Regions from separate parts of the Mixta mediterraneensis genome, predicted to be linked through region 2. Evidence: predicted binding sites of a transcription regulator. Region 2 holds the regulator's gene; the other holds the start of a gene.
What was found. The regulator PhoB, encoded in region 2, activates phosphate uptake and scavenging genes when phosphate is short. The targets are predictions, from matches to a motif close to CTGTCATAAAACTGNCNNAT.

Region 1: a site for PhoB is predicted at 3,924-3,943, ahead of ugpB (sn-glycerol-3-phosphate ABC transporter substrate-binding protein UgpB). Genes of this name have one in related genera too.

What each region holds. Positions count from the first base shown of each region.
Region 1 covers NZ_JASUAZ010000074.1:163-8,313, forward strand. Annotated here, with positions in the region: gene livH (high-affinity branched-chain amino acid ABC transporter permease LivH) at 84-1,010, shown strand; gene QRY16_RS20980 (high-affinity branched-chain amino acid ABC transporter permease LivM) at 1,007-2,278, shown strand; gene livG (high-affinity branched-chain amino acid ABC transporter ATP-binding protein LivG) at 2,275-3,042, shown strand; gene livF (high-affinity branched-chain amino acid ABC transporter ATP-binding protein LivF) at 3,044-3,757, shown strand; gene ugpB (sn-glycerol-3-phosphate ABC transporter substrate-binding protein UgpB) at 4,025-5,341, shown strand; gene ugpA (sn-glycerol-3-phosphate ABC transporter permease UgpA) at 5,395-6,282, shown strand; gene ugpE (sn-glycerol-3-phosphate ABC transporter permease UgpE) at 6,279-7,124, shown strand; gene QRY16_RS21010 (sn-glycerol-3-phosphate import ATP-binding protein UgpC) at 7,128-8,151, shown strand, end outside.
Region 2 covers NZ_JASUAZ010000007.1:44,187-54,484, reverse strand. Annotated here, with positions in the region: gene proY (proline-specific permease ProY) at 1-1,329, opposite strand, end outside; gene brnQ (branched-chain amino acid transport system II carrier protein) at 1,396-2,715, opposite strand; gene QRY16_RS06870 (cobalamin-independent methionine synthase II family protein) at 3,105-4,208, opposite strand; gene QRY16_RS06865 (PstS family phosphate ABC transporter substrate-binding protein) at 4,381-5,307, opposite strand; gene phoR (phosphate regulon sensor histidine kinase PhoR) at 5,326-6,639, opposite strand; gene phoB (phosphate response regulator transcription factor PhoB) at 6,654-7,343, opposite strand; gene sbcD (exonuclease subunit SbcD) at 7,597-8,796, shown strand; gene QRY16_RS06845 (SbcC/MukB-like Walker B domain-containing protein) at 8,793-10,298, shown strand, end outside.

The DNA.
Region 1 (8,151 bases), on a different contig from region 2:
CAAACCGGCTTTTCTTTTGGTGAAGCTTTCCAGAATTCACGGTAACGGATTCAGTTCACGGACGTTTTTTTAAGGTACATTCTATGTCCGAGCAGTTCCTCTATTTCCTTCAGCAGCTATTTAACGGTGTTACCCTCGGTAGCACTTACGCGCTGATTGCTATCGGCTACACCATGGTTTACGGCATCATTGGCATGATTAACTTCGCTCACGGCGAGGTTTATATGATCGGTAGCTATGTCTCCTTTATCGCTATTGCTGCCCTGATGATGATGGGCATTGATACCACATGGCTGATGATCGCCGCCGGTTTTGTGATGGCGGTGATTATTTCCAGCGCTTATGGCTGGAGCATTGAGCGCGTGGCGTATAAGCCGGTGCGTTCCTCAAAGCGACTGATTGCGCTGATCACTGCCATCGGCATGTCGATCTTCCTGCAAAACTACGTCAGTCTGACCCAGGGGTCGCGCGACCTCGCGCTGCCAGGCCTGGTAACCGGACAGTGGACGCTGGGTGAAAGCAACGGCTTTGCTGCCACGCTCTCCGCAATGCAGATTGTGATCTGGTTGGTCACCTTCCTCGCGATGCTGGCGTTAACGCTGTTCATCCGTTATTCGCGCATGGGGCGCGCCTGTCGCGCCTGTGCTGAAGACCTGAAAATGGCCAGCCTGCTGGGAATTAATACCGACCGTGTGATTTCGCTGACATTCATTATTGGGGCGGCGATGGCGGCGGTAGCGGGCGTGCTGCTCGGTCAGTTTTATGGCGTGATTAATCCATTTATCGGATTTATGGCCGGAATGAAAGCCTTTACCGCCGCGGTGTTAGGCGGCATTGGCAGCATTCCCGGCGCGATGATTGGTGGGCTGGTGCTCGGCATCGCCGAAGCGCTGACCTCCGCTTATCTCAGCACGGAATATAAAGACGTGGTCTCCTTTGCGCTATTGATTGTGGTGCTGCTGGTTATGCCAACCGGGATTCTGGGCCGCCCGGAGGTTGAAAAAGTATGAAGAACGCCCTGGTTAATGCGCTTATCTCTGCGCTGATGATGCTGGTTCTGGCAACCTTTTTTATGGGGCTGCGCCTGAATCTGGACGGCACCCGCCTGGTGGTACAGAACGCCGGAAGCGTGCGTTGGGAATGGATTGCCGTTGCCTGCGTGGTGGTGTTTATATTCCAGCTGCTGCGTCCGGTGTGGCAAAGCGGTATGAAAAAAGTGTCGTTGCCTGCGCTGGTGTTGCCGGGTATTGACGGTTCCACACTGAAGCAAAAACTGGTGATGGCGGCGATCATTCTGGCTGCGGTTGCCTGGCCGTTTTTGGTCTCGCGCGGCACTGTCGATATTGCCACCATGACACTAATCTATGTGATGCTCGGCCTGGGTCTGAACGTGGTGGTTGGCCTTTCTGGCCTGCTGGTGCTGGGTTATGGTGGTTTTTATGCCATTGGCGCTTATACCTTTGCGCTGCTTAATCACTATTATGGTCTCGGTTTTTGGCAGTGTCTGCCGCTGGCGGGCATGGTTGCCGCGCTGTTTGGTTTGCTGCTCGGCTTTCCGGTGCTGCGTCTGCGTGGAGATTATCTGGCGATTGTGACGCTTGGTTTTGGTGAAATTGTCCGCATCCTGCTACTCAATAATACGGAGATAACCGGCGGCCCGAATGGCATCAGCCAAATCCCGAAACCGACGCTTTTCGGCCTGGAATTCAACCGCAGCCCACACGATGGCGGCTGGGATACTTTCCACCATTTCTTTGGCCTTAAATACGATCCCAGTGACCGGATTATTTTCCTTTATCTGGTGGCGCTGTTGCTGGTAGTGCTGACGCTCTTCGTCATCAATCGTCTGCTGCGTATGCCACTGGGTCGGGCCTGGGAAGCGCTGCGCGAAGATGAAATTGCCTGCCGCTCGCTGGGCTTAAGCCCCACGCGCATCAAACTGACCGCTTTTACTATCAGCGCTGCCTTTGCCGGTTTCGCGGGTAGCCTGTTTGCCGCGCGTCAGGGCTTTGTCAGCCCGGAATCTTTTACTTTCGTCGAATCGGCCTTTGTGCTGGCGATTGTGGTATTGGGCGGAATGGGATCACAGTTTGCGGTCATTCTTGCCGCCATCCTGCTGGTGGTCTCGCGTGAACTCATGCGCGATCTCAATGAATACAGCATGCTGGTACTGGGTGGATTGATGGTGCTGATGATGGTTTGGCGTCCACAAGGTTTGCTGCCGATGAAACGCCCTCACCTGAAGCTAAAACCAGGTAAACAAGGAGAGCAGGCATGAGTCAGCCTTTATTAGCGGTTGAGGGCCTGATGATGCGCTTCGGCGGCTTGTTAGCCGTAAATAACGTAGCGCTGGCGCTGCATCCGCAAGAAATCGTTTCACTGATTGGACCGAATGGTGCGGGCAAAACCACAGTGTTCAACTGCCTGACCGGCTTTTACAAACCGACCGGTGGTAGTATCAGGCTGCGCGATCAGCATCTGGAGGGGTTGTCGGGCCAGAAGATTGCGCGCATGGGCATTGTGCGCACTTTCCAGCATGTGCGGCTGTTTCGGGAAATGACGGTGATTGAAAACCTGCTGGTGGCGCAGCATCAGCATCTGAAAAGCGGCGTGTTTTCCGGGCTGTTAAAAACGCCGGCCTTTCGCCGCAGCGAAAGTGAAGCACTGGATCGCGCGGCCATCTGGCTGGAGCGCGTGGGGCTGCTTGAACTGGCGAACCGCCAGGCAGGAAATCTTGCGTATGGTCAGCAGCGTCGTCTGGAAATCGCACGCTGCATGGTGACGCGCCCGGAGATTTTAATGCTGGACGAACCGGCGGCGGGCCTGAATCCAAAAGAAACCCATGAGCTGGACGAATTAATTGCCGAATTGCGTGGCGAACATAAGGTGACAGTATTGTTGATTGAGCACGATATGAAGTTGGTCATGGGGATCTCCGACCGTATTTATGTGGTGAACCAGGGGACGCCTTTAGCTAACGGCACGCCGGAAGAAATTCGACATAACCCGGACGTGATCCGAGCCTATTTAGGAGAGGCGTAAGATGGCCAACCCGATGTTAACCATTGAAAATGTCAGCGCACATTATGGCAAAATCCAGGCGCTGCATAACGTCAGCCTTTATATTCATCAGGGTGAAATCGTCACGCTCATTGGGGCGAACGGCGCGGGTAAAACCACCTTGCTGGGAACGCTTTGCGGCGAACCGCGCGCTACCCAGGGGGCAATAACCTTTGACGGCAAAACCATCACTGACTGGCAAACCGCACGTATTATGCGTGAAGCGATAGCGATTGTGCCGGAAGGCCGCCGCGTCTTTACACGCATGACGGTAGAAGAGAACCTGGCAATGGGAGGATTCTTTGCCAGCCGCCAGCAATATCAGGAACGCATCAGACGCGTCTGTGAGCTGTTCCCGCGTCTGGATGAGCGCAAGGCACAGCGCGCAGGCACCATGTCCGGGGGTGAGCAGCAGATGCTGGCGATTGGGCGCGCCTTGATGAGTCAGCCGCGCCTGTTATTGCTGGATGAGCCATCGCTGGGTCTGGCCCCCATTATTATTCAGCAAATTTTCGACACCATTGAGCAGCTACGCAGCGAAGGGATGACGATTTTCCTTGTTGAGCAGAATGCTAACCAGGCGCTGAAACTGGCCGATCGCGGCTACGTACTGGAAAATGGCCGCGTAGTGCTGGAAGATAGCGGCGATGCGTTGCTGGCTAATGAGGCCGTGCGCAGCGCTTATCTCGGCACCTGATCTGGCTGGTCAGATTGCGGTTGGCCAGGGTTCGCCATCCTCTCGTACGCATGTACGCTTCGGTGGCTGTGCGCTGTCCATCTGCAATCTGCTTGTGCCGCCGCAGGTCGCTGCGATGGCTATCCGTCATCTTCTGTTTAAGTGCTGAAATCCTGCTGTAACTTTCCTGTCATTCATCTGTTATTTATCCGTCATTTTCCCGTGTCATGTTACTTCGCGAACAGAAAGGCGTGATTTCATGCGTACCTACCTGCACAGGAAAATAATATGTCCGTGTTTACTTTTCGTCGTAGCCTGATGAGTGCGGTGCTGGGCCTGATGCTCAGTGGTCATGCGCTCGCCGCCACTGAAATTCCTTTCTGGCATTCAATGGAAGGTGAATTAGGCAAAGAAGTTGACTCTCTGGCGCAACGTTTTAACCAGACTCACCCCGATTATAAAATTGTGCCAACCTACAAAGGTAACTACGAGCAGAGCCTGGCCGCAGGTATTGCAGCGGTACGTACCGGTAAAGCACCGGCCATTTTGCAGGTGTACGAAGTGGGTACTGCGACCATGATGGCATCGAAAGCCATTGTGCCAGTGCATCAGATTTTTCATGACGCGGGAATCGCGTTTGATGAAAAGCAGTTTGTTCCCACCGTTTCCGGTTATTACAGTGACGCAAACGGCCATCTGATTTCACAACCGTTTAACAGCTCTACGCCAGTGCTGTACTACAACAAAGACGCCTTCAAAAAAGCGGGGCTGGACCCTGACCACCCGCCAAAAACCTGGCAGGAACTGGCGAAAGATGCCGATGCTTTGCATCAGGCGGGCATCAGTTGCGGCTACGCCAGTGGCTGGCAGGGCTGGATTCAAATTGAAAACTTTAGTGCGTGGCACGCACTGCCCGTCGCCACCAAAAACAATGGATTCGATGGCACCGATGCGGTACTGGAATTCAATAAGCCGGTTCAGGTTCGCCACATTCAGATGCTGGAAGCGATGAACAAAAAAGGTGATTTCACCTATTTTGGACGAAAAGATGAATCTACCGCCAAATTCTATAATGGCGATTGCGCTATCACCACGGCGTCCTCCGGTTCACTTGCCGATATTCGTCACTACGCAAAATTCAACTTCGGCGTGGGGATGATGCCGTATGACGACACCGTACCTGACGCGCCGCAAAACGCCATCATCGGGGGGGCCAGTCTGTGGGTGATGAAGGGTAAAGATGCCAATACCTACAAAGGGGTCGCGGAGTTCATGAAGTTCCTGGCGCAGCCGGAAATCGCCGCAGAATGGCATCAAAAAACCGGTTATCTGCCCGTGACTACCGCCGCGTATGAGCTGAGCAAGAAGCAGGGCTTCTATGATAAAAATCCCGGCGCGGATATTGCTACCCGCCAGATGCTGAACAAGCCACCGTTGCCGTTCACCAGAGGTATACGTCTGGGCAATATGCCGCAAATTCGCACCCTCATTGACGAAGAACTGGAAGGGGTCTGGACCGGCAAACAGTCGCCGCAAAGCGCACTGGATAATGCCGTGCAGCGCGGTAATGCGTTGCTGCGTCGCTTTGAGCAACAGGTTAAGTAATTACTTTCAGGCCGGTATCGCCCGGCCCTTATTCCCCTTACGCAGAGTACGCTATGTCCTCATCTCGTCCGGTCTTTCGCACCAGCCTGTTGCCCTATCTTTTGGTGCTACCGCAACTGTTGATCACCGCTGTTTTCTTTCTCTGGCCTGCCGGAGAAGCGCTGTGGTATTCACTGCAATCCCTTGATCCATTTGGTATTTCCAGCACGTTTGTCGGGCTGGATAATTTCAGACGCCTGTTGGACGATGAATATTATCTGGCGTCGTTCTGGACGACGTTAAAATTCAGCGGGTTAGTCACGGTATGTGGCATGGCGTTTTCACTGCTGCTGGCGGCGCTTGTCGATTATGTGGTTCGCTTACGCAAGCTGTATCAAACGCTACTGTTGCTGCCGTATGCGGTAGCGCCTGCGGTGGCGGCGGTGTTATGGATGTTTTTGTTTAACCCTGGCCTCGGCCTGTTTAGTTATTTGCTGAACCAGCTTGGTTATAACTGGAACTACGCGCAAAACAGCGGTCAGGCGATGTTTCTGATTGTGCTGGCCTCAATCTGGCAGCAAATGAGCTACAACTTTTTGTTCTTTTTTGCCGCGCTGCAATCCATTCCTAAATCGCTGACAGAAGCCGCAGCGATTGATGGCGCCGGTCCGGTGCGCCGCTTCTTCAATTTATCGCTACCGCTGATTACCCCGGTGAGCTTCTTTCTGCTGGTGGTGAATCTCATCTACGCCTTCTTTGACACCTTCCCGGTGATCGATGCGGCGACAGGCGGCGGTCCGGTTCAGGCCACCACCACCCTGATCTATAAAATTTACCGGGAAGGTTTTACCGGTCTGGATCTTTCCTCTTCGGCGGCGCAATCGGTGGTACTGATGCTGCTGGTGATCGGCCTGACGGTGGTTCAGTTCCGTTTTGTAGAACGTAAGGTGCAATATCAATGATTGAGAACCGGCGCGGGCTGGACATCGTCAGCCACCTTGTTTTAGTGCTCGGTGTGCTGATCATTCTGTTTCCGCTGTATGTGGCGCTTGTGGCCGCCACGCTGGATACCGATGCGGTATATCAGGTGCCAATGACGTTGATTCCCGGTACGCATTTATGGGAAAACCTGACGCGCATCTGGACGCAGGGCATAAATGGCAGTGGCCCGGCCTTCGGCATCATGTTGCTTAACAGCATGATCATGGCGCTGGGAATTACCTGTGGAAAAATCGTGGTGTCGATGCTTTCGGCATTTGCTCTGGTGTGGTTTCGCTTCCCGCTGCGTTCGCTGTTCTTCTGGCTGATTTTCATTACTCTGATGTTACCGGTTGAAGTACGCATTTTCCCCACGGTGCAGGTCATTGCTGACCTGAACATGCTCGACAGCTACAGCGGCTTAACCTTGCCCTTAATGGCGTCGGCTACCGCGACCTTTCTGTTTCGTCAGTTCTTTCTGTCATTACCCGATGAACTGGTCGAAGCGGCGTGTATTGACGGCGCCAGTCCGATGCGTTTTTTCTGGGACATTGTGCTGCCGCTGTCCAAAACCAATCTCGCGGCGTTGTTCGTCATCACGTTTATCTACGGCTGGAATCAATATCTCTGGCCGCTGCTGATCATCAATGACGCCAGCTTAGGCACGGCGGTGGCGGGGATCAAAAGCATGATCTCAACCAGCGGCTCGCCGACTCAGTGGAACGAAGTGATGACAGCAATGTTATTAACCCTGATCCCACCGGTATTGGTGGTATTCGTCATGCAGCGTGCTTTTGTGCGTGGCCTGGTTGAGAGTGAGAAATAAAATATGGCAGGCGTAACGCTTCAGGCGGTCACAAAATCCTACGATGGAAAAAATCAGATCATCCAACCGCTGAATATCACGGTGAATGAGGGTGAGTTTATGGTGATGGTTGGCCCGTCCGGCTGCGGTAAATCTACGCTACTGCGTATGGTGGCCGGGCTGGAGCGCGTCACGACTGGCGATATTTATATCGGCGACAGACGTGTCACCCATGAAGAACCGAAAGATCGTGGTATTGCAATGGTGTTTCAAAATTATGCGCTCTATCCTCACATGTCGGTGGAAGAGAACATGGCATATGGCCTGAAAATTCGCGGCATGGGCAAAGCGCAGATCCGTCAGCGCGTCGCAGAGGCAGCGCGTAGTCTTGAGCTGGAGCATTTGCTGAGCCGACGACCGCGCGAGCTTTCTGGCGGTCAGCGTCAGCGCGTGGCGATGGGGCGCGCCATCGTGCGTGAACCCGCCGTCTTTCTGTTTGATGAACCGCTTTCTAACCTTGATGCCCGGCTGCGTGTGCAGATGCGGCTGGAGCTGCAACAGCTGCATCGTCGCCTGCAAACAACCAGCTTGTACGTTACTCACGATCAGGTTGAAGCCATGACGCTGGCGCAGCGGGTGATGGTAATGAATAAAGGCAGAGTCGAGCAGACTGGTACGCCGGTAGAAGTCTATGAACGACCCGCCAGCCAGTTTGTTGCCTCATTTATCGGTTCGCCAGCGATGAATCTGCTGGCTGGACAGATCAACAGCGACGGCACGCGCTTCAGTCTTAATTCTTCTTATGCGTTACCGCTAAGTGAGCATAAGGCAGAATGGGCGAATCGTCCGGTGACGCTCGGCATTCGTCCTGAACATGTCCGAATCAGCAGCCGCGAGCAGCATGGCATCCCAATGCGGGTTGAAACGCTGGAGATGCTGGGCGCGGATAACCTTGCGCACGGACGTATTGGCGAAACGCGTTTGGTGGTGCGTTTACCCCACAGTGAACGACCGCAGGCAGGCAGCACGCTGTGGCTGCATCTGCCAG
Region 2 (10,298 bases):
ATAGCCCAGCAGTAGCAGCACAATCCATACGCAGCCAGCGTAAAGCGACACACGCGTATCCGGGAAATAACCGATCAGGCCGATAATAAAGGCCAGAAACGCTACCCCTACCCAGGCGGTCCAGCTGCCACCAGGCAAGGCGAATTGCAGCTTACTGGCCGCTTCCTGACCAATTTTGCGACGAAAAGCCATCTGTGACAGCAGGATCATGATCCACACCCAAACCGTAGCAAAGGTCGCCAGTGAAGCGATTACCAAGAAGATTTTTTCCGGCATCAGGTAGTTAAGGTATACCGCGATCAGCATGGCGAACATCATCACCACCACCGTAACCCACGGAATACCGCGCCCGGAGACTTTCATAAATACTTTCGGTGCATGGCCCTGCTGCGCCATGCCGTGCAACATGCGCCCTACACCAAATACATCGCTGTTAATCGCAGACAGCGAGGCAGTCAGCACCACAAAATTTAGGACAGAAGCCGCAGCGGCAATGCCAAGATGCTGGAAGGTCAGCACAAACGGACTGCCGGATGTACCGACCTGGTTCCACGGATAGATCGACATGATCACAAACAGTGTGCCGACATAAAACACCAGAATACGCAGCGGCACCGAGTTGATAGCACGTGGAATCGATTTGGCGGGATCTTTGGCTTCACCGGCTGTAATACCGATGATTTCGATTCCCCCGTATGCGAACATCACCATTTGTAGCGACAGCAACATCCCCACGATACCGTGAGCGAAGAAGCCGCCGTTACTCCATAGGTTATGAATGCCGGTTGGCTGTCCGCCATTGCCGATCCCCCAGAAGATCATGGCAAAACCGGCCACAATCATCACAATGATGGTGGCGACCTTAAAGAAAGAGAACCAGAACTCAACTTCGCCAAATACCTTCACGCTCATCAGGTTAACCGCACCGATAATCAGCACCACGCTCAGTACCCAAATCCAGTGCGGCACATCGGGAAACCAGACGCCCATGTAAATGCCGAAGGCGGTAACGTCAGCAATGGCAACAATCAGGATCTCAAAACAGTATGTCCAGCCCGTGATATAACCCGCCATCGGGCCGAGATAATCCTGGGCATAACGTGAAAACGAACTGGCCTGCGGATTGTTCACCGACATCTCGCCCAGCGCACGCATAATAATGTAAGCCACCGCGCCACCGATGATGTAAGCGAGCAATACGCTCGGTCCGGCCATTTTAATGGCATCTGCGGAGCCGTAGAACAGCCCGGTTCCAATCGCCGATCCCAGCGCCATAAAACGGATATGGCGCGTGCTCAGTCCGCGTTTGAGCTTGTTGATTTCTTGCATAACAACACTACCTTGCAAATGAAAAAACCACGGGCAAGCCCGTGGTTAGAGAAAAAACGTTTACTGTTACGAGTGAATCTTGACCTGTGCGCGTCCTTTCACCCGGTCCACCAGCGCAACAATCAGCAGGATAACCAGCGAGGGCGGCAACCAGGCAAGCCCCTGATCCGCCAGCGGCAGGTTCTGGCTAAAGGCCGGCAACACCGCTTTAAATTCGGTAGTTTTAATGGCATCCACAATACCGAACAGCAGGCTAATCAGCATGGTTGGCGCAATAATGAGGCTACTCTTGTTCCACCAGCGCAGGGTGAAGCTCAACACGACCAGCACGATGCACGGCGGATAAATCGCAGTCAGTACCGGAATCGAAATCTGAATCAGATGGCTCAGACCAAGGTTCGACACCACCATTGAGAACAGGCCGAGGACGAACACCAGCGTTTTATACGACAGCGGCAGGTACTGTGCAAAAAATTCAGCACAGGCACAGGTCAGGCCTACGGCGGTAACCATACAGGCAACAAAAATCAGTGCCGCCAGGAAGAAGCTGCCCATACTGCCGAACGTCTGCTGAACGTAAGCGTGCAGAATAGCGGCACCGTTAGCGTTCTGATCGACCAGCGAGCCGCTACCTGAACCCAGCCTGAACAGGCTGAGATAAACCAGCGTCAGGCCAATACCGGCAATCAGCCCCGCCAGCACGGTATAACGCGTCAATAAGACTGGATTTTTAATCCCGCGTGACCGTGCGGCGTTAACAATAACAATACCGAAAACCAGCGCACCCAGCGTATCCATCGTCAGATAACCATTAACGAAACCGCTGGAGAAAGCCGCACGTTGATAATCAGCCGTTGCCGGAATAATATCGCCCGCTGGCCATATCAGCGCAGCAAGGCCAAGCACGGTCAGCGCAACAATTTTCAGTGGCGCGAGGAAATGACCAACGGTATCCAGCAGTTTTCCCGGATAGAGAGAAATTCCGATGACCAGTGCGAAGTAAATCAGACTGTAGCTAAACAGCGGCAGCGAGCCGTCTCCCGTCAGCGGCGCAATGCCCACCTCAAAGGACACTGTGGCGGTACGCGGGGTCGCGAACAGCGGACCAACGGCCAGATAGCACACCGTTGCCAGCACCAAACCGGCTACTTTGCCAATCGGCGAACTGAGCGCGTCGATGCCGCCGCCCACGCGCGCCAGCGCAATAACGGTGATCACTGGCAAACCCACAGCGGTAATAAGGAATCCGATCGCGGCGGTCCAGACATGTTCGCCGGACTGAATGCCAACCATCGGCGGGAAAATAATGTTGCCCGCGCCCACAAACAGGGCAAACGTCATGAAGCCCAGCGCGAGAATATCTTTCGAAGTTAAACGGTGTGTCATACGGCCTGTCATTGTTGTTGCGGTGGAAGTTGAATTTGCATTGCCCTCGCTGCGTCAAAACAACGATTTGCCAGCCAATATCAGCGCATTATGCTCGTCGTGAGATGAAGCGCAGGTGATTTAAGCTGCTTTTTTTCTGTTCACGGAGGGTTAAATCGACAGCGGCGCTAAGTAGAACGTTTATAGCGAAGAAAGGCAATACAGGATCGGAAAACCAGAGGTTTATTGTGAATTTATATGTATAACCAGATAATGGCTCTAATATTTGGCGTAAGCACATCAGATGATGTGCTTATTTTTTCTTCAGGCCGTAAGAAGTTCCAGCATTAACGGAGGTTAATCTGCACAAAAGGCGCGTTTTACGCGCCTGTTTGCGTAACGTTACAGCATCACCACACCTGATTCGCAATATCGACAACCAGACGAATCTTTTGCCATTGCTGCGCCTCGCTCAGGCTGTTGCCCTCTTCCGTTGAGGCGAAGCCGCATTGTGGGCTGAGGCAGATCTGGTCGAGACTCACAAACTTCGCCGCTTCAGCCAGACGCGCTTTCACCTGGGCCGGATCTTCCTGTTCACCGTTTTTAGTGGTAACTAATCCCAACACGACTTGCTGATGCCCTGGCTTGATGAAGCGCAGCGGTTCAAAACCGCCAGAACGCTCGTTGTCATATTCGAGAAAAAACGCGTCAATATTAACCGTACCAAACAGGATTTCAGCCACCGGCTCATAGCCTCCTTCTGAAATCCAGGTTGAACGGAAATTACCGCGACAGACATGCAGCCCAACCGTCAGATCGGCGGGCTTACCTTCCAGCGCTTTGTTCAGCACGCGGGCGTAGATACGAGCCAGCTCTTCGGGATCATCGCCGCGCTCACGGATCTGACGTTTCTGATCTTCAGAACACAGGTAGGCCCAAACAGTGTCATCCAGCTGTAAATAGCGGCAACCTGCGGCATAAAAAGCGCTAATTGCGTCTTTATAGGTTTGTGCCAGATCGTCAAAATACGCAGCCAGATCCGGATAAACAGTGGAATCGATCACATTGCGACCGCCACGGAAATGCAGCACGCTGGGGCTGGGAATGGTCATTTTAGGCACTGCATCACCCGCGATGCTTTGCAAAAAGCGGAAATCTTTCAGCATGGGGTGATTGCCAAAGCTCAGTTTGCCCGTTACTTTCACGCCACGCGCTTTAGTCTGTACCCCATTGAACTGGATGCCCTGATCGGCCTCATAACGTTCAACGCCTTCCAGACCATCGAAAAAGTCGAAGTGCCACCATGCGCGACGAAACTCACCGTCAGTAACCACTTTCAGGCCATTTTCGCGCTGTTTTGCTACCACATCACGAATAGCTTCATCTTCTACACGACGCAGTTCAGTGGCATCAATTTCACCGGCGGCGAACTGTTCGCGTGCCTGTTTGATAGCGGCAGGACGCAGAAAACTGCCAACGGTATCGGCACGGAAGGGGGCGGTATTTCTTTGCATGATCGCTCCTGGCTCACCTGTCACATGATTGCGGCAGGTAATAATTTCATAGAGTTAAGTATAGCCATCCGGATGGCTATATGGCCAACGAAAGAGTGACATGCGAGCTTCTCAGCCGCAACAGAAGAAAATTCAACGCGCGTGAGGAAAATTCATGTTGCAGCCAGGGAAATTAATTATCGTCAAGGATGGCGCGCGTCTGCGCCAACTGGCGGTCCGATAAAGGCAGATAGCCCGCCTCGCTCACGCGGTGCTGACCTTGCGATGACAAAATCTGCTGTAAAAATGCCGCCACCAGCGGTGGCAAAGGTTTGCCGGGTGCTTTGTTTACATAGAGGTAAAGCGGACGTGCCCAGGGATAATGGCCGCTGCGAATACTTTCCGCATCAGGCATCACCGCATCTCCGCTGGCATTGACCACAGACAACATTTTCACACCGCTGAGGTGAAAACCAAAGCTGGTGTAGCCGATACTGCGCGGGTTGCCCGCCACTGCCTGTACCACTGCGGCTGAACCGGGAAACTCTGCAACATCACTGCGAAAATCACCGTTACATAGCGCCTGCTGTTTGAAAAAACCCCACGTCCCGGAGGCCGAATTACGGCCATAGCGCTGTAAACTACGATCGGCCCAGTCAGCCTGTTTCACGCCGAGATCTCCCCAATGGGCGGGGATGTGGGTTGCGCCGCACAGACGCGTAACAGAAAAAATCGCATCAAGCTGGCGCGGATCGATCTGCTGCAACGGGTTGCGCTGATTCACCACCACCACCAAAGCATCCATTGCCACCGGTACTGCCAGCGGCGGATAGCCGTATCGCGCCTCAAACGCCTGGCGCTCGTCAGCCTGCATTGCTCGGCTCATTGCCCCAATCTGAGCGGCTCCCGCAGCCAGCGCAGTAGGTGCGGTAGACGAACCGGATGCCTGCACCTGCACATTGACGCCTGGCGCCTGACGGCTGAAACCCTCCCCCCATAACGTCATTAAATAACCGAGGGTGTCTGAACCGACACTGCTTAAATTGCCGGAAAGCGTACCCGGCTGTGCCTGGGTTACCGCAGGCAGCAAAAACAAGAGGGAGCAAAGAAACGTGCGCATGAGAAGGTCCCTTAACCGTTAATGAACGGCATTCTCCTGCATCCCGACGCTGACAATCAACCTTGGTGCCAGCGTAAAGGTAAAGCAGGTTTCCTGGTAAGGGATGCTGGTGATGTCCAGCCGTGCGTTGTGATGGCTGAGCGCATGTTTAACAATAGCTAATCCTAAACCGCTGCCGCCGGTGGCACGCGAACGCGCTTTATCAACCCGATAGAAACGCTCAGTCAAACGCGGCAGGTGTTCTGGCGGAATGCCCGGCCCGTTATCGCACACTTTGAATATCGCGCCTTGCGGGCCGCGCAACCAGCTAATATCAATGCGCGTGCCGTCCGGTGTATGGTTAACCGCGTTGTACACCAGATTAGAGATAGCGCTGCGTAGCTGTTCATCGTTGCCAAACACTTTCAGATGCGGATCGGTGTGAAAATGGATCTCGTGACGCCCGGCGCTCAGGGTTTCAGCCTCACGTTGTAGCAGTTTGAGCATTATCGGCACATCGACTTTTTCTTTCATATCGATGACTGGCGCAGCTTCAATGCGCGACAGCGTTAACAATTGTTTCACCAGGCTGTCCACACGGCGCGTCTGCTCTGACATGGTATGCAACGCCTTGCCACGCGATTTTTCGTTCATCACCGAATCGTTCATCATTTCCAGATAACCTTGCAGCACCGTTAATGGTGTGCGCAGTTCGTGACTCACGTTAGCAAAGAAATTACGTCGCGCGCCTTCCAGCTGATGCATTTGCGTTACATCACGCGCCACCGTCAGCCACTGGCCTTCGCTGTACGGCATGACGCGAAATTCCATATGATGCTGATTATTTAGCACCAGCGTCAGGGGTTTATCAAAATCGCATTTACGAATATAGCGGGAAAATTCGGGGTAACGCAGCAGGTTAAGGATGTTCTGCCCGTTATCTTCCGGCCAGCGCAGGCCCAGGTGTTGCTGCGCTAAGCCATTACACCAGAAGATGGTGCCTTCTTCGGTAGTCAGAATGACCGCATCCGGTAGCGACTCCGCACCGCTGCGAAAGCGCTTGATCAGGCTGCCTAACTCCCGGCGCCGTCGTCGGTTACGCAGCTGCATCTGATATAACCCATAAAACAGCGGCTCCCAACTGGCGCGCCCGGTGGGCGGCGTCATGGTGCGATCTAGCCATAACCAGTGCGACAGGCGCATCAAATTATGAAAATGCCACCCCAATAGCGCCAGTACGCTGAACAACAGCCACCACGGTAAATAGCCGAATAGCAGGCCGAGAATCAGCGCAGGCAGACACGCCAATACCAGTTCTGACAGTAATCTCTTCCAGGAGAGGCGTTCCAGCACGGTTAAGGCTCCGTTTAGTAGCGGGCAGAGAAACGATAACCTGTTCCGCGGACGGTTTGCACCATGCGATCGTGCCCGGAGACTTCCAGCGCTTTACGTAAACGGCGAATGTGAACATCAACGGTGCGATCTTCAACATAAACATTGGTGCCCCAAACGTGGTTCAGCAGCTGTTCACGGCTGTAGACCCGTTCCGGGTGAGTCATAAAGAAATGCAATAACTTATATTCAGTCGGTCCCATTTCCAGCGGGGTCGCTTCCGACATAACGCGATGCGATGAAGGATCCAGACTTAGCCCCTGCATCTCAATTATCTCTTCCACCGCCATTGGTGAAATACGGCGCATTACCGCTTTAATACGCGCCATAAGTTCTTTCGGCGAAAATGGCTTAGTGACGTAATCATCAGCACCTACTTCCAGGCCGCGAACGCGATCCTCCTCTTCACCACGTGCTGTCAACATCATTACCGGGATGTCGCGCGTCATTGCTTCGCGTTTCAGATGCTTAATAAATTGTATGCCGCTGCCGCCGGGCAACATCCAGTCCAGCAGAATTAAATCTGGCCAGGGTTCAATCAGTTTCCCGACCGCGCTGTCATAATCTTCCGCCTCAATTGGCTGATAGTCGTTCTGCTCCAGGACAAAACACAACATTTCACGGATGGGGGCTTCATCTTCCACAACCAAAATGCGCTTAGCCATTAGTACTCCTGCTGATATGACGGCTTCTTGATATTTGCGGCGCCATTATGCGTCAGATTTGTGACACTTTTATGAAAAACATAGCCCGTTAAACAAGGCTTTAATAGCCATTTATGACAATAACGCGGCATTTTTTCTTTTTGGTCACCGTCGCGCATTTATCGAAAATTTTTTGTGCAGCCGTCAGCGGACACCTGCATCTTTAAACATGATGGGTATAATCGCCGTGCGATTTGTTACGGCAGGGAGTTTTATGCGCATCATTCATACTGCGGACTGGCATCTGGGGCAGTTCTTTTATAATAAAAGCCGGGCAGCTGAACATCAGGCTTTCCTTGACTGGCTGCTGGTAAATATTGAGCAGCACCAGGTCGATGCGCTGATTGTGGCGGGTGATCTGTTTGATACCGGGACACCGCCGAGCTATGCCCGTGAAATGTTTAATCGCTTTGTGGTGGCGCTGCAACCCAGTGGCTGCCAACTGGTTGTGCTGGCTGGCAACCACGATTCGGTTGCTACGCTGAATGAATCACGCGAACTACTCGCCTGCCTGAATACCCGTGTGATCGCAACGCCGCAGGGCAACGACGATGTGCTGGTGCTAAATACGCGACGCGGCGAGCCGGGCGCGCTGCTATGCGCTATCCCTTATCTGCGTCCGCGCGACATCATGCGCAGTCGGGCCGGTCAGTCGGGCCGTGAGAAACAAATCAGCCTGTTAGAAGCCATTTCGGAACATTATCAACGTCGCTTTAGCGCCGCACAGGCACATGCGCTGTCATTACCCATTATCGCAACAGGCCATCTCACCACCGTGGGCGTGAGTAAAAGCGAGTCGGTACGTGATATTTATATCGGCACCTTAGATGCCTTCCCCGCCTCCGCTTTTCCCGCCGCCGATTATATCGCATTAGGCCACATTCATCGTGCTCAGCGCGTTGCCAATAGCGATCACATTCGCTATAGCGGTTCGCCGATCCCATTGAGTTTTGATGAGCTGGGCACGGAAAAAAGCGTATTTCTGCTCGATTTTTCACCTAACGGTTTGCAGAGCATTACGCCGCTGGCGGTTCCGCAGTTTCAACCCATGCAAATGCTCAAAGGCTCGCTGGCGCAGATCGAACAACAGCTGGCGGATTTCCAGACATATCAGGATGAGAAACCGGTGTGGCTGGATATTGAAGTCACGACGCAAGAATATCTCAGCGATTTGCAACGGCGGATTGAAACGTTGACGGACGGATTGCCGGTAGAAGTACTGTTACTGCGCCGCAGCCGCGCGCTGCGTCAGCACAGCCTTGCCCGGCTTGATAACGAAACGCTGAGCGAGCTGAAAGTAGAAGACGTTTTTGCCCGCCGCTTAGCGCTGGACAGTGAAATGGATGAGCAACAGATCCAGCAATTAAATACGCTGTTTCGCCGCACGCTGGCGGAGATGGAGGAGCAATCATGAAGATCCTCACGCTGCGTTTTAAAAATCTTAACGCGCTAAAAGGCGAATGGTTTATCGATTTCCGGACCGAACCATTTGCCAGCAATGGTTTATTCGCCATTACCGGCGCGACCGGCGCGGGTAAAACGACGTTGCTGGATGCCATTTGCCTGGCGCTATATCACCAGACGCCGCGTCTTGGCGCCATTTCACAAACCCAGAACGCCCTGATGACGCGTGACTGTGCCGAATGTCTGGCAGAAGTCGAATTTGAAATCAAAGGTGAAGCCTGGCGCGCTTTCTGGAGTCAGAACCGCGCTCGCGGCACGGCGGATGGCAAATTACAGGCGCCCCGCGTTGAGCTGGCCCGCTGTGCCGATGATCAGATTGTTGCTGATAAAGTCGGCGATAAATTAAAGCTGACTGAAACCCTCTCCGGCCTCGATTTTGCCCGCTTCACCCGTTCCATGATGTTGTCGCAAGGCCAGTTTGCCGCCTTTCTGAATGCTAAAGCGGGTGAACGCGCTGAGCTACTGGAAGAGCTGACCGGTACTGAAATTTACGGCCTGATTTCAATAGCCATTTTTGAACGCCATAAAGAGGCGAAACGCACGCTGGATTTATTACGCAGCCGGGCGGGTGGTATGGCACTGCTTGATACCGACACGCGCGCAGCACTGCAACAGCAGCTCGCTACGCTAAGCGAAGCCGAAAAAACCTTAAGCACTCAATACACCGATGCGCACAAACAGCAGCAATGGCAGCAACAGGCACAGCAATATCGCGCTGATGTGCAGCACAGCAGTGACGCTTTACAGGCCGCAGAACAGGCGTGGCAGGCTGCCGAAGCCGATCGGCAACGTCTGGCACGCAGTGAACCGGCGGAGAAACTGCGCGCCAGGCTACAACAGCGTGATGATTTACAGACCGGGCAGCGCGAGATCATTGCAGCACAGCAGCAGCTTACGCAGCAGCATCAGGACGCCGTAAACCATCAACAGCGTGAACAACTGGCTTACACCGAGGCACAACAGGCACGGGAACAGACACTGCAACAGCAGCAGCGTCAGGAAATTTTGCTGACAGAACAGGTGATGCCGCTTGATCAGCAGATCGCTACCCTGCAACAGCAGCAACAGCAGCAGCAATGTGACCAGCAACAGCAACAGCAGGTGTGCGAGCAGGCGCAACAGGCGTTTGTCTACGAAAGCACCCACCAGGCGACGTTACAAAAAGAGATTGCCGCCCAGCAAACCTTACGTGAACAACTGGCCGATGTCGCACAATGGAGCGCCTCTCTGCCACTGTGGCAGGAGCGATTTGCCCAACTGACGCAGCGTGAAAATCTGCTTGCCGAACTTGCCCGACAATCTCAACAGCAGCAGCAACAATTCACGCAACAACAGCAACAGTTCAGCCAGCAGGCGCAGCAGGCAATGCCACTGCAACAGGCAGAACAGCAGGCCCGGCAAGCGGCAACAGAAGCGGAGCAAGCACTAACTTCGCTACAGCAACGTTATCCA